Linked DNA regions of Desulfurobacterium sp. TC5-1. The protein of the gene in region 1 interacts with the protein of each later gene in a pairwise test. Links are inferred from orthologs where the notes say so. Each region holds a gene or a part of one and is shown on either strand. Other genes may lie near its edges. The genes, in order: H153_RS0104080 and ndk.

Region 1 (4,273 bases):
TAACATATTTGAAGGCGCTGTTATCCCTGTAGCCCTTCACGGTTCAAAGCTTCCAATAGGTATAAGAATCAAAAAAAGCAAACTCAGAGGCGTTGAATCAAACGGAATGCTCTGCTCAGAGGAAGAACTTGGACTTACTACCCATTCCGAAGGGATAATGATCCTTCCCGAAGATGCAGGACTTCAGATCGGGGAAGATGCGGTAAAAGCTTTAGGACTTGATGACTGGATAATAGAATACGAAATAACAACCAACCGTCCAGATGCTCTAAGTGTGCTTGGCATTGCAAGAGAACTTAAAAGCGTATTGGGCAGAGAAATTGTACTGCCGGAGACTTCTTTCTCAACCATTGATGAAAATGCTTTAGACGCTCTTACACTTTCAGTGAAGGATGAAGTTGCCTGCCCAAGGTACGACGGTTTTGTTGCAAGAAACGTAAAAGTTAAACAATCACCTCTCTTCATGCAGATGAGGCTTTACAAGGTTGGATTAAGACCCATAAACAACGTTGTTGACATAACAAACTACGTTCTCTACGAATTAGGTCAGCCAATGCATGCTTTTGATGCCGACAAACTAACTGAAAACACAATCATTGTTAGAAGGGCAAAGGACGGTGAAACAATCGTAACGCTTGACGGAATTGAGAGAAAACTCACTTCAGAAGACTTAGTAATAGCAGACGCGGAAAGACCTGTGGCTCTTGCAGGCATAATGGGCGGGGAAGATTCAGGTGTTACATTCAACACCGACAGAATTGTTCTTGAAAGTGCACATTTTGAACCGCTAACAATCAGGAAAACAGCAAAAAGGTTGGGTATCTCAACTGACGCCTCTTACAGATTTGAAAGAGGTGCGGACATAGAAGCAACAATCTGTGCAGCTGAAAGGGCACTTCACCTCCTTCAAAAATTCGCAGATGCCGAAATCTACTCTGGAAAAGTGGAATTCTATCCAAAACCTTACACACCTAAAGTCATCGTTTTCAATCCGGAGAAAGTTAAAAAGCTTATTGGAGTTGACATCCCACCGAGAAAATCCTTTGAAATCCTTAACTCCTTGGGTTTCCCTGTTAAGAAAGAACAGGACTACATTATCGTAAAAGTGCCGTCCTGGAGAAAGTACGACGTCTCAAGGGAAGTAGACCTCATAGAAGAGGTTGTCCGCATCTACGGAATGAAAAAGATAGAAAGCACCTATCCGCTTTTGCATTCTAACGTAGAAAGGCCCCGTAGATTTGACAACATAATGAAAACAAAAGAGTTCCTATCCGCAAAAGGATTGAACGAAGCGATAAACTACAGTTTCATCGGAAAGAAACTTTACGACGCGTTCGGTCTTGATTTTGAAAACCTTATCAAAATATCCAACCCTCTGTCAGAAGAATGGGTTGGAATGAGAGACCTTTTAACTCCTTCACTGGTTAACAACTGCGTTCAAAATGTTAAAAGAAACGAAAAAAACGTGGCCCTATTTGAAGTTTCTGTTGTATTTGAAAACGTTGGAAAAGAACTTCCTGATGAAAAATTACACGCCGCTTTCCTGCTCTCAGGAAAACTTCCTGAAGGAATTTACAATGAAAGGGAAGTTGATTTCTACGACATTAAAGGAATAGCAGAAGAACTTATAGAATACTTTGGTCTAAAAGCTGAATTTGAAAGGTCAGAAGAGAAATTTCTCCACCCGGGACAATCTGCAAACATCGTAATAAATGGTGAAAAAGCAGGATTTATAGGCAGAATTCATCCTGATATTGAAGAGAACATGGGGATAAAACAACCTGTTTTTGCAGGTGAAATAGTTCTTGAAAAGCTTTTTGAACTTGCGGGCAAGGAAAAGAAAAGCTTTAAAAAACTTCCTAAATTCCCACCTGTAACAAGAGATATAGCTGTTTTGGTAGACAGGGAAATACCCGCATCAAAAGTTGAAGAGATTATTAAAAAAGCAGCTGGAAAACTTCTTGAAAAGATAAAACTGTTTGACGTTTATGAAGGAGAAAACATTCCAGAGGGCAAAAAAAGCTTAGCATTCTCACTTATTTTCAGGTCACCTCAAAAAACATTGTCAGATGAGGAAGTTTCTCGTATAATAGATAAAGTAGTTAAAAAACTCAGTGAGTCCAACATCACCATAAGGGCATAAGAGGAAGTGGAAAGTGGCAAATTTGCCAAACACAGTTGAGATAATTATCTCCGGCAGGAGATTTACCATAAGGACAGACAAAGATCCTGAGTACGTAAGGCATCTTGGTATTAAACTTGAGAAGATGCTGGATCGTATAAGAGCTGGCAACAATCGTATAACCTATGACAAAGCTTTAATAATAGCCTGTCTCTACCTGCTTGATGAGAATGAATCTCTCAGAGAACAGATAAGGGATCTTGGCATTGAAATTCAGCGGCTACATGAAGAAGGTGCCAAGATTCTAATCAACTCAAGAAAAATAGCGCCTTAACTTTTCCCTTCCCCTTATGCCCCGAAAGGGGTAACATGAAAGCGAAGAAAGCAGCATTAAGGCATAAGATAAAAGGGAAACGGCTATTACTTGACAGGAAAGAAGCCGAAGCAAAAAGCAAAATTATATGTAAAAAGCTTTTAACCATTGATGCTGTCAGAAAGCACAGAAGCTTTCTTCTCTACTATCCCTTCAAAAACGAGGTTTCGCTACTTTCACTCTTCAACGAACTTAAAAAAGCCGGCAAATCTGTGCTATTTCCAAAAGTTTCTGGAAAAGAGTTGATACCGGTAAAGGTCAACTCTTTAAACGAACTTTCTCCTGGATACATGGGAATTTTAGAACCACCTGAAACAGGTAGAAAAGAAAAGCCAGAAGTTGTGTTTGTACCGGGAATTGCCTTTGACCTTCAATGCTACAGACTCGGTTACGGAGGTGGATTCTACGACCGTTTTCTGTCAGGAAAAGAATACTTCACAATCGGTGTCTGCTTCGACTTCCAGATAGTTGAAAAACTTCCTGTTGAACCGTTTGATGTACCTGTAAAACTTGTAGTATCCGAAAAAAGAACAATAAGGAGGAAAGAATGGAACTGTTAATGATAGTTGCACTATCAATCATCGCCGGTTTTGGTACCGGTTTCGTAGTAGGTGCAAAAAAAGAAAAGGGCGAGATCGAAAGAATCAGAGAACAGATAAGAAATGAAGCCAAAGAAGAGGCTGAAAGGCTGATAAAAAGGGCTAAAGAAGAGGCCGAAGACATAAAAAGAAAGGCAGAAACAATCCTTAAAGAAGCCCAATCAAAGGTAGATGAAATCAGAAGAGAAGCGCTCCTTCACGCAAAAGAGAAAGTCCAACTTGAGAAAGAGAGAATAGAAGAAGAACTCAAAGAAAAGAAAAGGGAGCTTCAGGAATTTGAGAAAAGACTTTTAAAGAGGGAAGAATTTTTAGACAAGAGGGAAACATCTCTTGACAAGAGGGAAGAAAACCTTGACAGAAGGGCTGAATTTCTTGAAAGAGTTGAAAAAGAGCTGGAAGAGAGGAAAACTGAACTTCAACAGTTGGAGGAGAAACTTTCAGAAAAAGAAATTGAACTTGCAAGGCTTATAGAAAGTGAAATCCAGAAACTTGAAGAAATTTCAGGAATGACAAAGGAAGAAGCAGAAGAAGAACTTTTAAGAAGAATGGAAGATGAAGTCAAAAGAGAACTTGCGGTAAGATACAAAAAAATGGAAGAAGAGTTTGAATTCATGGCAGAAAGGCGTGCCAGAAGGATTCTCTCAACAGCCATACAGAGACTTGCAACAGAACACGTCGCAGAAACAACCGTTGCTGTAGTTGACCTTCCAAACAACGAAATGAAAGGAAGAATCATCGGTAGAGAGGGAAGAAACATCCGAGCCTTTGAACTTGCAACAGGCGTTGACCTGATCATTGACGATACACCAGAAGCGGTTGCAATATCATGCTTTGACCCTGTAAGGAGAGAAGTTGCCAGGATAGCACTTGAAAGGCTTGTAGCAGACGGTAGAATTCATCCTGCGAGAATTGAAGAAGTTGTAGAAAAGGTTAGAGAAGAGATAGAACAGGAAATCATCGCCACAGGGGAAGAAACACTGTTTGAACTTGGTATCTCTAACGTCCATCCTGAACTGATTAAACTCCTTGGTAGTTTGAAATTCAGAACAAGCTATGGACAAAACGTCCTTCAGCACGTTAAAGAGGTTGCATATCTTGCCTCTATGCTTGCCGCCGAAATAGGTGCTGATGTTGAAATGGCAAAGAGAGCAGGCCTGTTCCACGACATAGGAAAAGCTG
Region 2 (16,870 bases), 140 kb from region 1 along the record:
AATTTCTAAAACTATAGCTCTTCTTGTTCCCGGAAGGCATCCCGTTTCAAGTGAAGGTGTGAAAAAGACACCATTTTTTACAAAAAAGATGTTGGCGAAGGCAGTTTCGGAGATAAAGCCTTTAGTGTCTGAAAGTATTACCTCTGTGAATCCTTTTTCTCTGGCAGCTTGAACGGCGATAATTGACTCGTATATGGACGACGTTTTGTGCCTTGAGAGGAAATCGTTTTTTCTTTTTATCCTGTCGGAAAACATGAGAGAAATTTCTCCAGGAATTTGACATTCCCTAAAAGATATAGAGGTTTTTCCGCTGTAAGACAGTGTGAATTTAACAAGGTAATTGCCAGATTCGGGGGCTGCGTCTTCTATCAATGTTTTGAAATCCTCTTTTGGCAAGTTAAACGGAATCTTTAGAATAATAGCGCTTCTTTGTATTCTTTCGTAGTGTCTGTCAATGAAGATTGCCTTTCTGTTTTCAACCCTTACCGTTTCGAAAAGTTCAAATTCCACGGAAAAATTACCCCCTATTTCGGAAAAATTTCCGACTGTAAAGCCGGGAAAATTCTACAAAATCTTTGATAGAACTGGAAACAAGGAGATACAGCCGTTAAGGAAATTTTGGCACGGTACTTGCTCATATAAGCAGCAGAGTTAGAAAACAATCTAAAGGAGGAAGCTATGAGAAAGTTAATAACGGTTCTACTGTCTGGAGTAGTTCTTGCGGGAAATCTATTTTCATGTGCAACAGTTAGCGCTGCAACAAATGCGACTGTTTTACCGGGGATAGGCCCTGCCTACGTGGCATCACTTCCAAAACAGCCTCTCAGTAAGCAGGAGATTAAAGACCTTCTTCATATGAGAGAGGAGGAAAAATTAGCAAGGGACGTTTACACAGCTCTTTATGAAATGTGGCAGATGCCGGTTTTCAGAAACATTGCCCGTTCAGAGCAGAGACACATGGATATGCTTAAGTTTTTGATTGATAGGTACAACCTTGAGGATCCTGTTGCAAGGACGGGAGATAAACTTGGGAAATTTGAGAATAAGAAACTTCAGAGACTTTATACAAAACTTGTGAAACAGGGTAGTAAGTCCCTTATAGATGCCCTTGAAGTTGGTGCGACTATAGAAGACCTTGATATAAAAGATCTTCAGGATGCTCTAAAAAGGACTGATAACAGGGACATTGCGACTGTTTATGAAAATCTTATGAAAGGTTCGAGAAATCACATGAGGGCTTTTACGGCCATACTGAGAAGGTACGGTATAGAATATAAACCTAAGTTTATAACGCCTGCTGAATACAGAGCTATTGTCGGTTCAAAGCACGAGGCAGGCGTTGTTTATGGAGATAACGGAAGAAGTGTTGCTGCTTATCAAACAATAACCGTAAGTGGAAGGGTTACGAAAGTTTACCAGCGTCCAGGTTATGGTAACAAAAGGGTTATATGGTGGGTAGTTGAAGTGAAAACACCAAATGGTAAGGAAGAGATAGCGGTTGCACCTATATGGCTTTACCCTTCCCTTGATATTGTTCCCGGTGATACGATAGAGGTTGCCGGCTACGTGCCTCCGTTCTGGAGGTTTAGAAACATAAAAGGTCTAATGGCCTGCACTATCAAAAATCCAAAAAGAGGAGTAACATATAAGATAAGGAATTGTAACAGGCTTAACAGAAAATTTAAATTGCAGAACCGATAATTTTCTGGCGGACAGAAAGTCCGCCTTCCTTTAAAATTTTAGCGGAGGGCTAAATGAAAAAGAAGTCCGCTAAATCTTGCAATTCACGTGTTTTTGTAAGTCTCTTTCTTTTTTACACTTTGGTGGTTCTGATAATAAGTAGCGTCGTTCTTTACATAATGCCCTACGGGAGGGTTGCTTACTGGAGTGGATGGAGACTTTTAGGACTTTCAAAAGATCAGTGGGAAGCAGTTCATGTTATATCTGGAATCGGCATAGTTATTCTTGCCGTATGGCACACAATTTTAAACTGGAAACCTCTTAAAAACTACCTGGTTAAAAGGGAAAGTCTCGTTTCTGCCATGGTGGTCGTTATCTGCACCGCTGCTACAATTGCCGGACTTCCACCATTTTCAACCATTATCAATATTGAGCAAGGGATAAAGAAAAGTTGGGAAAGACGTCTTCCTGCGGCACCTCTACCCCATGCTGAACTTATGACTTTGAAAGAGCTATGCCTGAAAGATGACATTCCGCTTCAGACTGTTCTTTCTGTACTTCATCAAAACGGAATTTCAGCTTCGCCAGACGAAACTTTAAAAGAGATAGCGGAAAATAACCATCTTACACCTGCAATGGTTTATAATCTTATAAAGAGGGCAGTTAGAAGGACATATACAACGGGAATGAGAGTGGGTTTTGGCAGGATGACGCTTAAAGAAGCCTGTTTAATGAATGGACTCACTGTGGATGAGTGTATGGAAAAGCTGCAGAAAAAAGGAATAGTGGCATTACCTGATGAGACGTTAAGATCTATAGCGGCTAAAAACGGTGTTTTACCGAGAGATATAGCTGCGATGATATCTCAGTAATTGCGGAGGAGTTATGAATAAACTGAATAGACTGGCTATAAGCGAGGAGGGTTTCATCTTTGACCCAGAAACGGGGAACAGTTTCACAGTTAATAAAACGGGATTGTTTATTCTCAACTTGCTTAAAGAGGGTAAAGATGTTGAGGATATTGTTGAGGCTCTGACTGAGGAATTTGAAGTTGACAGGGAAGAGGCGACGAGAGATGTTACTGATTTTATTGAGCAATTGAGACTTTTAGGACTTGCAGGTCGAGAGGGAGAAGAAAATGTGTAAAGTTGCCGTCTCCGGAATAAACGCTGTTGACAATCCAGGTCCAGGTATTGGGGTTATAAAAGGCATTAAAGAGAAATATAAAGAAACAGCGATAGTTGGATTGGCATACGATGCGATGGAACCGGGCGTTTACATGGATTGGTTGATTAACAGGGTTTACATAATGCCGTATCCTTCGGAAGGTGAGGAACCGTTTATCAACAGACTTCTCTACATAAAAGAAACTGCTGGGCTTGATGCAGTCATACCCACGCTTGATGCAGAACTTCCCCTGTTTATCGCAAACAGTGAAAAACTTAATAGCTATGGAATATCGACTTTCCTTCCTACGAAGGAGCAGTTTAAACTTCGTTCAAAAGATAGGGTATCGGAGTTAGCAAAAGATATTGGTTTAAAAGTGCCAGAGAGTTTTATAGTCGTTTCCTACGAGGATTTAACCGCAGCCATTAACGAAATTGGTTTTCCCGTTATGATAAAGGGGATTTTCTACAAAGCTTACAAAGCCTTTAACTATCAGGAAGCCACTTCCTATTTCAACAAAATAGCCTCCGAGTGGGGATATCCGATAATCGTTCAAAAGGTTATTTCCGGTGAAGAGATGAATGTTGTGGGTGTTGGTGATGGTGAAGGTGGTCATTTCGGGATGGTAGGAATAAAGAAACTCTGGATAACCTCACTCGGGAAAATATGGACAGGTGTTACCGTTAAACATGAAAAAATGCTTAAAGCGGCAGAGAATTTTGTTGAAAAGTACAGGTGGCGAGGTGCCTTTGAACTTGAGTGTATCGTCTCAGGTGATGATATTTATCTTATAGAGATAAATCCTCGTTTTCCAGCCTGGGTCTATTTTTCTGTTGGTGTTGGAATTAATCTTCCTGCAAGGCTTCTTGATGCTGCCCTTGGCAGAGAACCTGAGAGGAGATCCGATTACGAAGCTGGAAAGCTTTATATAAGGTTTACGGACGATTTTGTAACCGATATGGATACGTTCCAGAAAATAGTCACGAGAGGTGAAAGATGAAAAAGACTTACGAGAAACCGGCGATATTTAAACTTCACACTGGTATGATGAATAAATTTGGAAGTTTTGCCTCACCGCTTTCCCGAAAAGTAAGAAAAGAGATTGACGGTGTAAAAATAGCGGATCTTGTAGAAAAGTTTGGCACGCCGCTGTTTGTTTTCTCAGAAAAAACCCTCCGTTCAAAGTTTAGAGAGATAAAAAGAGCTTTCACCACACGTTATCCCAACGTTGAATTTTCATGGTCCTACAAGACAAACTATCTTGACGCAATTTGTGCTGTTCTGCACGGTGAAGGTGAAACGGCAGAAGTTGTTTCAGAATTTGAATACAGCAAGGCAAGAAGACTTGGAGTCAAAGGTAGCGAAATAGTTTTCAATGGTCCTTATAAACCTATTGAGGCTCTTAAAGTCGCTGTATCTGAGGGAGCAAGGATAAACATAGACACTTTTGAAGAGATTGCAGACCTTGAGGAAGTTGCAGTAGAGCTTGGTGTGAAGCCAAAAGTTGCAATAAGGTTGAATATGGATACGGGTATCCATCCTCAGTGGAGCAGGTTTGGGTTTAATTTAGAGTCAGGTCAGGCTTTTGATGCCGTTAAGCGTATTGCCTTTGGCGGAAAGCTTGAATTGGTCGGTCTTCACTGTCACATAGGAACATTCATACTTGAACCAAAAGCCTATGAAACAGAAGTTAGAAAGATGGTTGATTTTGCTTATAAAGTTGAAGATGAATTTGGATTTAAGATTGAGTACATTGATATTGGTGGCGGTTTTCCATCAAGGAACAGACTTAAAGGTGTCTATTTACCGCCGGAAGTTGCAGTTCCGTCGATTGACGAGATTGCCGATAGAGTATGCAACGCCCTTCTTTCTTCTTTGAGACCGGGAGATTTTCCAAAGCTGATAATAGAAAGTGGCAGAGCAATTGTTGACGAGGCTGGCTATCTGATAACACAGGTTCACGCTACCAAAAGGCTTCCTGACGGTAGAAAAGGTTACATCCTTGATGCAGGCGTCAACATTCTCTTTACCGCATTTTGGTACCACTTTAACATTGAAGTTGATAGAGAAGTTCAGGGACCTTCAGAGCCTTGCGTCCTTTACGGTCCTCTCTGTATGAACATTGATGTTGTTGATGACCTTGCATATCTACCGCCCCTTCCGAGAGGGACAAATCTGATACTTTCACCTGTCGGAGCCTACAATGTAACGCAGTGGATGCAGTTTATCCGCTATAGACCGAATGTTGTTCTCATAGGTCAAAATGGTGAAATTGATTTGATAAGGGAAGCAGAAACTCTTGAAGACATTGTTAGAAGGGAGAGACTTCCAGAGAGGTTAAGGTTAAATGAAAGTTGAAGAACTGCTTGGAGTGGCTAAAGAAAATATAAAAAACTGCTACGCGCCGTATTCAAACTTTCGTGTTGTAGCAGCGATAGAAACAAAGGAAGGTAAGGTCTATACAGGTGTAAATGTAGAAAATGCGTCCTACGGACTTACGATGTGCGCCGAGAGGGTTGCACTGTTTAAAGCTGTTTCTGAAGGGGTAAGGGATTTTTTGAAGATTTTAATCTATTCACCTGACGGAATGCCCTATCCGTGTGGTGCATGCAGGCAGGTTCTTTCAGAATTTTGCAATAGGGACTTTTTGGTTGTCGTTGCTTCTGATGAAAGGATAGAAAAATTTACCCTTGGTGGTTTGCTTCCTCATTCATTTTCTCTCTGATGCTCTTTTCTTTGGTGAATGGCTGTTCATCTGTGGTATAATTGGTTAACCGTCTGAAACTCTGTACTTAAGAGGCTCACATGAGGATACTGTTTGTCGAAGATGACGAAGACCTTGGAGAAATAGTCAAATACAATCTTGAAAAAGAAAATTTTGAAGTTGATTGGGTGCTTGATGGTAAAGAAGCGTTAGATAAAGGACTTTTTGGTAATTACGACCTTATCATTTTAGACATAATGCTTCCAGGTATGGATGGTAAAGAGATATGTAAACTTTTGAGAGAAAATGAGAGAACAAAAGATGTTCCAATAATAATGTTGACTGCCCTTTGCGATGAAGATACGAAAGTTGAAAGTTTTAATTACGGTGCTGATGACTACGTTACAAAGCCTTTCAGCATAAAAGAGTTAATAGCCAGAATAGGAGCCATAAATAGGCGACTTAAAATATCTGAAAATGAAAAACTCTCATTTAAAGGGATAACGCTTGACAGAGTTTCAAAAGAGATAACGGTTGACGGTCAGCCTGTTCAGTTAACTAAAACGGAGTACCAGCTTATGGAACTCTTTCTTTCCAATCCCAATAAAGTCTTTTCAAGGGAAGAGCTTTTAGAAAAGATTTGGGGAAAGGAACATAGTGAAAATACGAGGACGCTTGACGTTTATATAAGCAGATTAAGGAAGAAACTTGGAAGTTACGGTAAGTATTTGAAGACACTTCCACGTCTTGGTTACAAGCTAACAGCGGAGGAGAAATGAGAATAGTAGATTTACGTAAAGAGAACTGGCAGGAGGATGCAGAACTTAGCAGGATAAAGACCCGCGGTCAGGGTCTTGAGAGCAAGTATGCCACATCTGTTCTTGAAATAATTGAAAATGTTAGAAAGTACGGCGATACAGCCGTTTTTGGCTACGCAAAAAAGTTTGATAGAGTGGAACTGACACCAGAAAATGTTAAGGTTTCAGAGGAAGAGATAGAAGAGGCTTTTGAAAAAGTAAAACCTGAAGTTATAGATGCAATTAAGCTTGCCGTTGATAGAGTTAGAAAGTTTCACGAACATCAGAAAGAGAATTCATACTTTGTTACAGAACCGGGAATGGTATTGGGACAGAAAGTGATTCCTCTTGAAAGTGCGGGGATATACGTTCCTGGTGGTAAGGCTTCTTATCCGTCTTCCGTTATTATGAACGCAGTTCCTGCAAAGGTTGCAGGTGTTGAGAAAGTTGTAATGGTAACGCCTGCGATAGGGAGCTTAGAGGTAAATCCTTACTCTCTTGTAGCAGCGAAACTTTCTGGTGTTGATGAGATATACCGTGTGGGTGGTGCCCACGGTGTTGCGGCAATAGCTTTTGGAACTGCTTCAATACCGAAGGTTGATAAAATAGTCGGTCCCGGTAACATCTATGTTGCCCTTGCCAAGAAGTTTCTCTTTGGTCAGGTTGATATTGACATGGTTGCGGGTCCGAGTGAAATATTGGTTATAGCCGATGAAACGGCAAATCCTGAGTGGGTGGCTATAGACCTTCTCTCTCAGGCAGAACACGATGAACTTGCCGGTGCCTTTTTGGTAACTCACGATGACAGAATTGCTCAGGCTGTAATTGAAGAGGTAAACAGAAAATTAAAGACACTTAAGAGAAAAGAAATAGCTCAAAAATCGATAGAGAATTTTGGAACAGTATTTCTCACGGAAAACGTTTACCATTCATGTGAAGTGGCAAACATTGTTGCACCAGAACACCTTGAAGTTGCAACGGCAGAGCCTTTTGCCCTGCTTGACTTTATTAAAAATGCAGGTGCTATATTCCTTGGACATTACACCTGTGAATCTTTAGGAGATTACGTTCTTGGGCCAAATCATGTTCTACCAACGGGTGGAAGCGCTAAGTTCTTCTCTCCTCTTGGAGTTTATGACTTTGTAAAGAGAAGTTCAGTCCTTTACGTTAGCAGAGATGGTTTTGAAAGAGTTTCTTCGGCCACTGCGCTCCTTGCAGACGTTGAAGGACTTGAAGCTCACAGCCTTGCTGCAAGGGTGAGGGCGGGAAGCCGTATAAAAGTTTCTACAAAAGAGGAAGAAAACGTTAAAGGTTAAAGAGGTTTTCAATGGAACATCTTTTGAGCTGTGAAGAGCTTGAAAAAGAAGATATTGATAATCTAATGTCCCTTGCTTTCAAGATTAGGGAGACACTTAGAAAAGGAAAGAAAAAGTTCTCAGCTTTAAGGGGACAATGTGTCGTTAATCTCTTTTTTGAAGCAAGTACAAGGACAAGAACATCTTTTGAGAAGGCTGGAAAGTTTCTCTCTGCTGACGTGATAAACATATCGGCTTCAACCAGCAGTGTAAAGAAAGGAGAAACGCTCATAGATACGGTGAAAAACCTTGATATGATGCATCCGGATATAATTGTTTTAAGGCATCCCTGTGAAGGTGCTGGAGAAACGATAAAACAACACATAAAAGCTTCAATAGTGAATGCAGGAGACGGATGTCACGAGCACCCTTCTCAGGCACTCCTTGACGCTATGACAATTATTGACGTCAAAGGGAGTTTAAAAGGTCTAAACGTTGTTATAGCTGGAGATATTGTTCATAGCCGTGTGGCAAGGTCGGACATAATTCTTTTTAAAAAGTTAGGTGCTAACCTTTTTATATTCGGCCCTTCCACGATGATGCCAAGGTATCCGGAAGCTTTAGGCGTTACGGTTTTGAAAACTTTTGAAGAAGTGGCTGAGGTGGCAGACGTACTGATACTGCTGCGGATTCAACTTGAAAGGCTTAATGCAAAAAAAGTCTTTCCATCTTTAAGGGAGTACAGCCGTTTCTTTGGTCTTAACAGGAAACGGCTTGGGATGATGAAAAAAGATGTTCTTGTAATGCATCCAGGGCCTGTTAACAGAGGTGTTGAAATTAATAATGATGTGATAACCTCTGACAGAACCTTTATATTTAATCAGGTTGAGAACGGGCTTGCCGTGAGAATGGCAATTCTTACGACACTTTGTAGCAGAGAGAAAAAACTTCTGGAGGAGATAGATGCGTAAAGCACTTTTGATTTTACCTTTCGTATTTGTTGTTGGATGCGGGCAAAGTGGCGTTTTAAACAAGGATTTGGTTTTTAAAGCAAAAGATAAAGGTGCACCTGGTGACGTTGTTTTCAGCCACGTCTATCATTGCAAGGTGAAAAAAGAACACTGTTCTGCCTGCCATCCAGGAGTATTTAAGAAAAAGTTCGGTTACGACAAAATTACAATGAAAGATATATGGGCAGGAAAATACTGCGGAACGTGCCACAACGGACAGAAGGCTTTCAGTGCCAAGGATAAAACTCAGTGTACAAGATGCCACAGTGTTAAGTGAGGAAATGTAGATGGATAGCTGTCTTCTAAAAGGTGCTCTTGTTGTTGACCCTTCTCAGGGGATAGAAAAACAGGTAGACGTTTTAATTGATAATGGCAGAATTGTTAAGATTGAAGAGAACATAGAAGCTTCTTCAGCGAAAGATATTATTGACGTTTCCGGACTTGTTTTGATGCCTGGAATTGTTGACATACACACTCACCTGAGAGATCCCGGCTACGAATGGAAAGAAGATATTGAGTCTGGAAGTCTTTGTGCAGTTGCTGGAGGTATTACCTCTGTTTGCTGTATGGCCAACACTGATCCTGTTAACGATAACCCTTCTGTTACAAGATACATTATAGAAAAGGCAAAGAGGGTAAACCTGTGTGATGTTTTCCCTGTAGGTGCTTTGACTAAAGGACTTAAAGGTGAAGAGATAGCAGAAATCGGTCAGATGGTTGAAGCGGGAATTGTTGCAGTTTCAGATGACGGAGAAACGCCAAGAGATTCAAAACTGTTGAGGAACGCCTTCGATTACGCAAAAAGTTTCGGAATACCAATTTTCTGTCACAGTGAAGACAAAACTCTTTCAGCGGGCGGGCACATGAACGAAGGCCGGCTTTCTACCTACCTTGGTATTCCGGGTATTCCGCCCGAAGCAGAAGAGATTGGAACTATCAGAGATATAATGGTTGCGAAGCTTACAGGAGCAAAGATTCATATCTGTCACGTTTCAACGAAAGGAGCTTTAAAGATAATAGAGGAGGCAAAGAAGGAGGGTGTTAACGTTACGTGTGAGATAACACCTCACCACTTTACACTAACAGAGGAAGCGGTCAGAACATTTGATACAAACGCTAAAATGGCACCACCACTTAGGACTGAAGAGGATGTTAGAGCTTGTAGAGAAGCTTTAAAAACGGGAGTTGCAGACATAATAGCTACCGATCACGCCCCCCATTCTGTTGATGAGAAGATGGTTGAGTTTAACTATGCACCGTTTGGAATAATTGGTTTTCCGACTCTTCTTCCGCTCTCTCTTGACCTTGTGAGAAAAGGTTATCTAACACTTTCACAGATGGTAGAAAAATTATCTAAAAACCCGGCAGAAATTATTAACAGGAAAGATATAGGAACACTTAAACCGGGGAGCCGTGCAAATATAACCGTATTTGATCCTGACGAAGAGTACATCCTTACGCAGGAGATGATTAAGTCCAAGAGTAGAAATACCCCCTTTCTTAACAGGCCTTTAAAGGGAAAGGTAAAGCTTACAATCAGAAATGGTAAAATAGTTTATAAGGATTTTTAAAAGGGAGGCAGGATGCAGGGAGGTTCATTTTTTGATATTTTCTGGATGTTAATAATCATTTTTTCTCTCTGGCCACTTATTCAACAAAAAAATATTGAATGGGCAAGGTTGAGGCTTATAAGAAAAATAGAAGAGAAACGAAAGTCCCGCGTAATAACGATGATACACAGACAGGAAAGATTGGCTTTTATGGGCTTTCCTATTATGCGCTACATTACGATAGAAGATTCTGAAAGAATTTTAAGAGCTATAAGGATGACTCCCGATGATATGCCGATAGATTTAATACTTCATACGCCAGGAGGACTTGCCCTTGCAGCAACACAGATCGCTTCAGCCCTTATTAAACATAAAAGCCCTGTAAGGGTAATAGTTCCCCACTACGCTATGTCTGGAGGGACACTGATAGCCCTTGCTGCCGATGAAGTTATAATGGATCCCAACGCCGTTCTCGGTCCTCTTGATCCGCAGTTGGGGCAGTTTCCAGCTCCTTCAGTTATAAAAGCTTATAAAATGAAAAATGTGAACTTAAAGGATGAAACTTTAATTCTTGCAGATGTTGCAGAGAAAGCTTTAAATCAAATGAAAAACACAATAAAAAGAATTTTAATAGCTAAGGGAAAAAAGGAAAAACAGGCAGAAGAAATTGCCGAGCTTTTAACCTGCGGTTACTGGACCCACGACTATCCTCTAACGGTTGATGTTTTAAAAGATATAGGAATAAACGTTAAGACTGATGTTCCGGATGAGGTTTATGACCTTATGGAACTTTACTATCAACCTACTGCAACAAGTTCCGTTCAATACATTCCGGTTCCATACGGAGAGCCTAAAAAGGAAAACATTCCGATAAAGAAACCTCATTAGGAGAGACCATTGATTAAAATAGGAGATAAGGTTGCCTATCCGCCTCACGGTGTAGGAATTGTGGAAGGAGAGGAAAAAAGAACCGTGGGGGAAAGGGAGATTCTCTTCTTCCGCATTAAACTTTTAGGTAAAAACATGTCTGTGCTTGTTCCTGAAAATATTATTGAAAGTTCGGGCATCCGTCCTGTACTTGACGAAAAGGAAATAGATGAAATCTTTCAGTTTCTGTCGGAAGTTCCTGAAAATATAAGTAGCAAGTGGACTGTAAGGCACAGGCTAAACGTTGATAGAATAAAGACAGGTGATGTAAAAGAGCTTGCGGTTGTTGTGAGAAATCTATCTTATAGAACGAAGGAGAAAGAACTTTCTTACTCGGAAAAGCGTATGTTTGAAGAAGCCTTTGAAAAGCTTTCGGAAGAGATAGCTCTTTCCTTGGGAAAAGACATAAAAGAAGTAAAAAAGAAAATAAGGAAGATTTTGAAAGAGGTTAAAAAGCGATGAACATACAGAGGCTCATAGGTGTTTTCTTTATCTTTCTGCTTTTGGTATCTACGCTTATTTTCCGAAACTACGGTTTCGCCGCTACTCAATCCATGTTTATAGGCATTCTTATAACTGCTGCTGCTGTTTTGCTCTACACTTTTGTCTTTCACCAGAAGAAGTTTAAAATCAGGGGACTTTTAGTATTTTCTGCAGGTTTCTTTTTAGGTCTGTACCTTGCAAAGGGAATAACCATATCCCTGTATGCTGTTTTTACCAATTTTCCCTATCTTCAGGAAATTCTCTACCTGACACTTCCCTACCTGTTTGGTTTTGCTTTTCTTGAAATGATAGGTGATAAGCCCCTTTCCGAGATATGGAAAGGAGAAACGGGTCTTTACGCAACAATTAAGGTTCTTGACACAAGCGCTTTGATAGATGGAAGGATTGTTGAAGTTATAAAATTGGGGTTCGTTGAAGGAAAGATAGTAATTCCGAGATTTGTTCTTGAAGAACTTCAATACCTGTCCGATTCAACTGACCCGAATGTCAGAACCAAAGGTAAGAAAGGACTTGAGCAGGTTTCTCTGCTTAAGGGGATCAAAAATCCGCCGGTTGAAATATACGAAAGGGATTTTCCAAGGATAAAAGAGGTTGACGCAAAGCTCGTGGAACTGTGCAGGCTTTTAAAGGCAAAGCTTATAACTACAGACTACAACCTGAACAAGGTTGCTTCTATAAAGGGTGTTGAGATTTTGAACGTTAATGATCTTGCGAACGCCCTTAAACCTGTTGTGGCAGTTGGTGAAGAATTGGTCGTTTTTGTTATGAAAGAAGGAAAAGAGAAGGAACAGGGAGTGGGATATCTTGATGACGGGACGATGGTGGTTGTTGACGGAGGTAAAGCCTACATAGGACACAGGATAAGGGCTGTGGTAAACAACGTTCTTCAAACATCTTCGGGAAAGATAATCTTTGTTAAGCCAAAAGAGGTTGTGAAGTGAGATACGCAATTATTCCTGCTGCCGGGCGAGGGAAAAGGTTTGGAGGAAAAAAACAGTTTATAGAAGTGAGTGGAAAGGCTATTATAGAGTTTACTCTAAAACCTTTTGAAGAGAGTCCATTTATAGATAAAATTGTTGTTGTTGCGCCTGAAGAGTCCATTCCGGAAATGGAGCTCAGAGTAAAGGACTTTTCAAAGGTTGAAGCAATTATTCCCGGAGGGTGCGAAAGGCAGGAGTCTGTTTTCAACGGTTTGAAGTACATAGACGGTAGATGTTCAGAGGTGGTCATTCATGATGGCGTGAGGCCCCTTGTAACAAAAAGGATGATAGATGAACTTGTGTCGGCATATCAGGAGTACGGAGTGGAGGGAGTAATAACTGCAGTAAAACCAAAGGACACGGTAAAGGCTGTGGGAGCTTCCCTTGAAGGAAGCGATTTTCTTGTTAAAGAGACCCTCAACAGGGAGAAGTTGATCCTTGTTCAAACACCGCAGCTTTTTAATTTTGAAGTTTTAATGGAGTGTCATAGAAAAGCAGCCGAAGAGGGCTTCTGGGGAACAGACGATGCTTCTCTGCTTGAGCGTTACGGTTATACGGTTGTTGCAATAAAGGGGGATTACAGAAATATAAAAATTACAACGCCAGAGGATATTGATATTTTTAGAGTTTTCCTTAATCAGATGGAAAGGTAAAAGTTTCAATTTCTTCTTCCCATTAATTCGGGTATAATCTCACAACAAAAAATATGGAGGTTCAGGATGGCAGTTGAAAGAACACTTGTTATCGTAAAGCCGGATGCTGTTAAGAAAAACGCTGTCGGTGACATTATCAGAATCTTACAGGAAAATGACCTGAAACTGATAGCTCTCAAAATGATTCACATGTCAAAAGAAGAGGCAAAGGGATTCTATATCGTTCACAAGGATAGACCTTTCTACGATGAACTTACAGACTTCATGTCTTCCGGTCCCTGTGTTCCTATGGTTTTTGAAGGTGAAAATGCCATTGCAAAGGTTAGAGAAATTATCGGTGCAACAGATCCGGCAAAAGCTGCTGAAGGAACAATTAGAAGTAAATACGGGACTGATGTAGGAAGAAATGCCGTTCACGCATCAGACTCACCGGAATCAGCGGCCTACGAGATTCCTTATTTCTTCAGTGCTCTTGAAATTCATTCTGTTTAAATAAAGGGGGCTTGCCCCCTTTTTCCGGGGAAATTTATGAAATCTAATTTTCTCATTGCTTCCGAAATAAAAAACAGGTTCTGTTATAAGGCAAAAGAAAAAGGTATCAGGAAAGAGGTCAAATATTTTATATTTGAAGATCTACTTGATACGGGAGAGTTGCTAATCGGCAAAAAGTTTGAAGTTGATGAGTTCTCTTTTATTACTTACTTTCTATTAAAAAAAAGTCGTAACATTTTTAGAAAGTGGGATGAAAATTATCTCGGATGCTTTGCAGGGTTTAAAAGCGGTACGGAGATGTTGTTTGAAGATTTCTCGTTTAAAATCAAGGATTTTTCGGATTTTACACTTTTAGCGGAAGCGGTGGAAGTGGAATCGGGTAATATCTATTCATTTACACTTGCCAATATCTGTGACCTGCCAAAAGCATTGAAATGGGAGGTTCCTGTAAAAGTAGCAATATTTGCGGACGGCGTGGCTGAAAAGGTTGAAGAACCGTCGTCGCCAATAGAGGACAGCCGTGTTATTCGTCTTTTGAAACTTGCGCTAAAGGGACACGGAAAGGCGATAGATAGACTTGAAAAGGTTTTAAACATTGATAACGCATCGTTGCTTTTAAAGAAAGTTCGCAGAAATCCGGAAGAGTTTTTTAGGAGTGCGATTTTGCATATATCAAAAGATAGATACACCGTAATCGGAAGGGCAGTATCTTCGGCTGCTGTCAATTTGGATAATCAGGAACTGTTCAGTACAGTTTTAGAAACGGAAGGCGTAAATCTCGCCGTTCTTTTAAAGGATAAAGTTTCTGAAGGTGAAAGGATAAAAATAACTGGCCGGATGGTCGGATACTACTGCGGTTAAAGGTTTCTTTGTATCCTTAAAAAGATATCATGGTATTCTTACGCCGCTGCCTTACCGAAAATCCAGCCTTGAAGACCTGCTTTTATGGTTATTTTCTTAACTTTCTTTAGATGCTTTAGATGCTCGTTTTTACTTTTTAAAATAAGTGAAATTGGGATATAAAATAAATAATAATAAGAAATGCATAAAAGAATAAACAACTAATTACCAGCCGTTTTTGGCCAGCTTTGTAAACTTTGTATAAGTATAAAACCGAAAAAAATGCTATGATGAGGTGAGAAGATATGAGAAGTGTGAATCTGTATCTATAATGTGTGGCGTGAAGACAGAGGTCATATTGTTCCGGCGTAATGTATTCATGTTTATACAGATAGATACATGGAAATTCAAAAAAAATGATATAAACGGTAAATCCCGAAACCAGTAATGTAACTAGTTTTTCTTCAATGTTGCCTAATTTTTCACTCTTTGTTTTCAACTTTTTCTCCGGGTCCGAAGCAATTTTAAAATATTTTATCATTCCTTACAAAGATTATGGAAGACTTTTGCATGGTTTTGTGATTTGTAAGGGAGAAATTTCATGATAAAGAAATTCCCACCTCTTTTCCTGCTTTTTTCTGAAGTTTGTCTTCTAACTCTATAAGTTCAGATATTTTTTTAGGCGATGGTGTTATATGAATAATCATAAACTTTTCGTAAGTTGGTGCGAAAGGTGAAATGCCCATTTTAACTTTTTCTATCTTATACCTTTCACTTTCTAAAAACTTTAAGGCAAGTTCATAGGCTTTTTTAAGGTCTCTATCTTCTACCGTGGCAGGATTTTTGATAATTTTCATTTTCCGCTCCGGCATAGGATTTCCACCTTTCTTAAATAATTATAGTGAGTATAATTTTAATTTCTTCGAGGTAGATTAAAATGTTTTAGCAGGCCATTTTTGTGAGAGTTTAGCTTCGTAATACCTCTTCACTGCTTCAAGAACTTCTTTGAAAGTGGCGTTTTCTACGCCGAGTTCTGGAACGGTGTAACGACCTTTGATTTGGTTTTCAAAAAGTGTAGTATCTTTTACCAAGTTTTCCAGCTCTTTAAAGATGTTACCCTCTCCATTGAGAGAGCGAAAAGCATAGTTGTAAAAACAAATTACTCCATTGTTGTCGTAGATGTTATCTCCAAACTCCCCAGAAAAATCAACCCCTTCACCTTCCATTCCTGAATCAAGAGCAAAAGCAAGTTCCCTATCTTCAAAGTGAAGAACAGTTACCATCCCTCTACCTCGCTATAAAGCACTTTATAACGTTTCACATTTTGGAATTTAGTCCTTCTCACCAAGATTGTCTCTATTCTACCACTATCCAAACCTGCTACAGGCAACATAACGAATTGGTCTGAAGGTGACTTTCTTCCGAAAAGAATTGCATTTTCTTCAGTATCGTGAATTATCACTTGCGGTTCCTTGAAGGTCTTTCTAATGAAAAATTTCTAATGAAAAATATGACTGCTTTTTCCGTTGTGATGCCAGTTTTTTTGAGTTTGTTCAAATTATCGCGAAGCAAGTGTCTCCTGAGATGAAATTCCGAAAGATAATACTTATTACCAAGCTCATCCTCAAACACCTCAACAACCTTACTCCTTACCCATTCCTGGCCCTTTTTTGACATCAGCAATCCGGCCGTCTATAAGCCTGACCTTTGGAGTGCGTTCTTCTCCAATAAGTTTCTTCAAAACTTCTCGTCTTCTGTTGTATTTCTCAATCAACCTCTTAACCTCTTCCCACTCTGGGCACTCATCGGCAAAGTTTTTCTGGCAGAGCTTCTTAGCCTTTTCCAGAACCTCATCTTTCGCTCCGTATTCTACGATTCTCCTGGCCATAGAGTCCGTTAACTTCCACCAGCTTTCCAATGGACTTGCGTCAAATCTTTCAGGAACCGGCGAAATGTCTTTTGGTTTCCTTTTCCTAATCTTTTTCGCCTCATTGGAACCTTTAAAAATCGCTCTTACTGTTGAATGGTGGTTAAATTGGTTGGGGGAGAATGGGTCATCAGGTGGCAGTTTTGCTCCCAGCTTATGTGGTTACTCTTTAAGTTTTTTTCTATCGCCCCGGCAAGTTTTTCTTTTACTTTTTTCTGCGGCGTCAAACCCTGTGAAATTCACAACAATTTTCCGTTCTTTAGAGGTATGCTTTAAATTTTTGTCAGGAAATTTTTTTCATACCAGGGTAACCCCAACTTTCTTACCTATTCTTTTTTGTAGGT

Evidence for each region.
Region 2: the proteins of H153_RS0104080 (region 1) and ndk interact in binary tests that used the Escherichia coli proteins (3 or more experiments, as listed by UniProt). The link is inferred for Desulfurobacterium sp. TC5-1 from one-to-one orthologs.

The regions. Positions count from the first base shown.
Region 1 is NZ_ATXC01000001.1:789,237-793,509, forward strand. Bases 1,352-4,273 are described here. They hold H153_RS0104080 (5-formyltetrahydrofolate cyclo-ligase), read left to right. Parts: upstream 1,352-2,491; coding sequence 2,492-3,055; downstream 3,056-4,273. Other genes in these bases: pheT (phenylalanine--tRNA ligase subunit beta), read left to right, coding at 1,352-2,143; H153_RS0104075 (cell division protein ZapA), read left to right, coding at 2,157-2,456; rny (ribonuclease Y), read left to right, coding at 3,043-4,273. Also shown: more of pheT, read left to right, coding at 1-1,351. UniProt on the Escherichia coli protein: Involved in the removal of 5-formyltetrahydrofolate.
Region 2 is NZ_ATXC01000001.1:648,038-664,907, reverse strand. What follows is about bases 12,339-15,046. They hold ndk (nucleoside-diphosphate kinase), read left to right. Parts: upstream 12,339-13,333; coding sequence 13,334-13,759; downstream 13,760-15,046. Other genes in these bases: H153_RS0103235 (hypothetical protein), read left to right, coding at 13,796-14,620; ispD (2-C-methyl-D-erythritol 4-phosphate cytidylyltransferase), read left to right, coding at 12,572-13,267; H153_RS0103250 (PIN domain-containing protein), read left to right, coding at 12,339-12,575. Outside these bases: H153_RS0103320 (aminotransferase class IV), read right to left, coding at 1-510; H153_RS10055 (DUF2202 domain-containing protein), read left to right, coding at 679-1,701; H153_RS0103310 (DUF4405 domain-containing protein), read left to right, coding at 1,755-2,552; H153_RS0103305 (HPr-rel-A system PqqD family peptide chaperone), read left to right, coding at 2,566-2,826; H153_RS0103300 (ATP-grasp domain-containing protein), read left to right, coding at 2,819-3,847; H153_RS0103295 (alanine racemase), read left to right, coding at 3,844-5,205; cdd (cytidine deaminase), read left to right, coding at 5,195-5,572; H153_RS0103285 (response regulator transcription factor), read left to right, coding at 5,653-6,330; hisD (histidinol dehydrogenase), read left to right, coding at 6,327-7,664; H153_RS0103275 (aspartate carbamoyltransferase catalytic subunit), read left to right, coding at 7,676-8,614; H153_RS09155 (c(7)-type cytochrome triheme domain-containing protein), read left to right, coding at 8,607-8,930; H153_RS0103265 (dihydroorotase), read left to right, coding at 8,941-10,224; H153_RS0103260 (ATP-dependent Clp protease proteolytic subunit), read left to right, coding at 10,237-11,091; H153_RS0103255 (CarD family transcriptional regulator), read left to right, coding at 11,101-11,592; more of H153_RS0103250, read left to right, coding at 11,589-12,338; H153_RS0103230 (hypothetical protein), read right to left, coding at 15,199-15,456; and 3 more genes. UniProt on the Escherichia coli protein: Major role in the synthesis of nucleoside triphosphates other than ATP. The ATP gamma phosphate is transferred to the NDP beta phosphate via a ping-pong mechanism, using a phosphorylated active-site intermediate.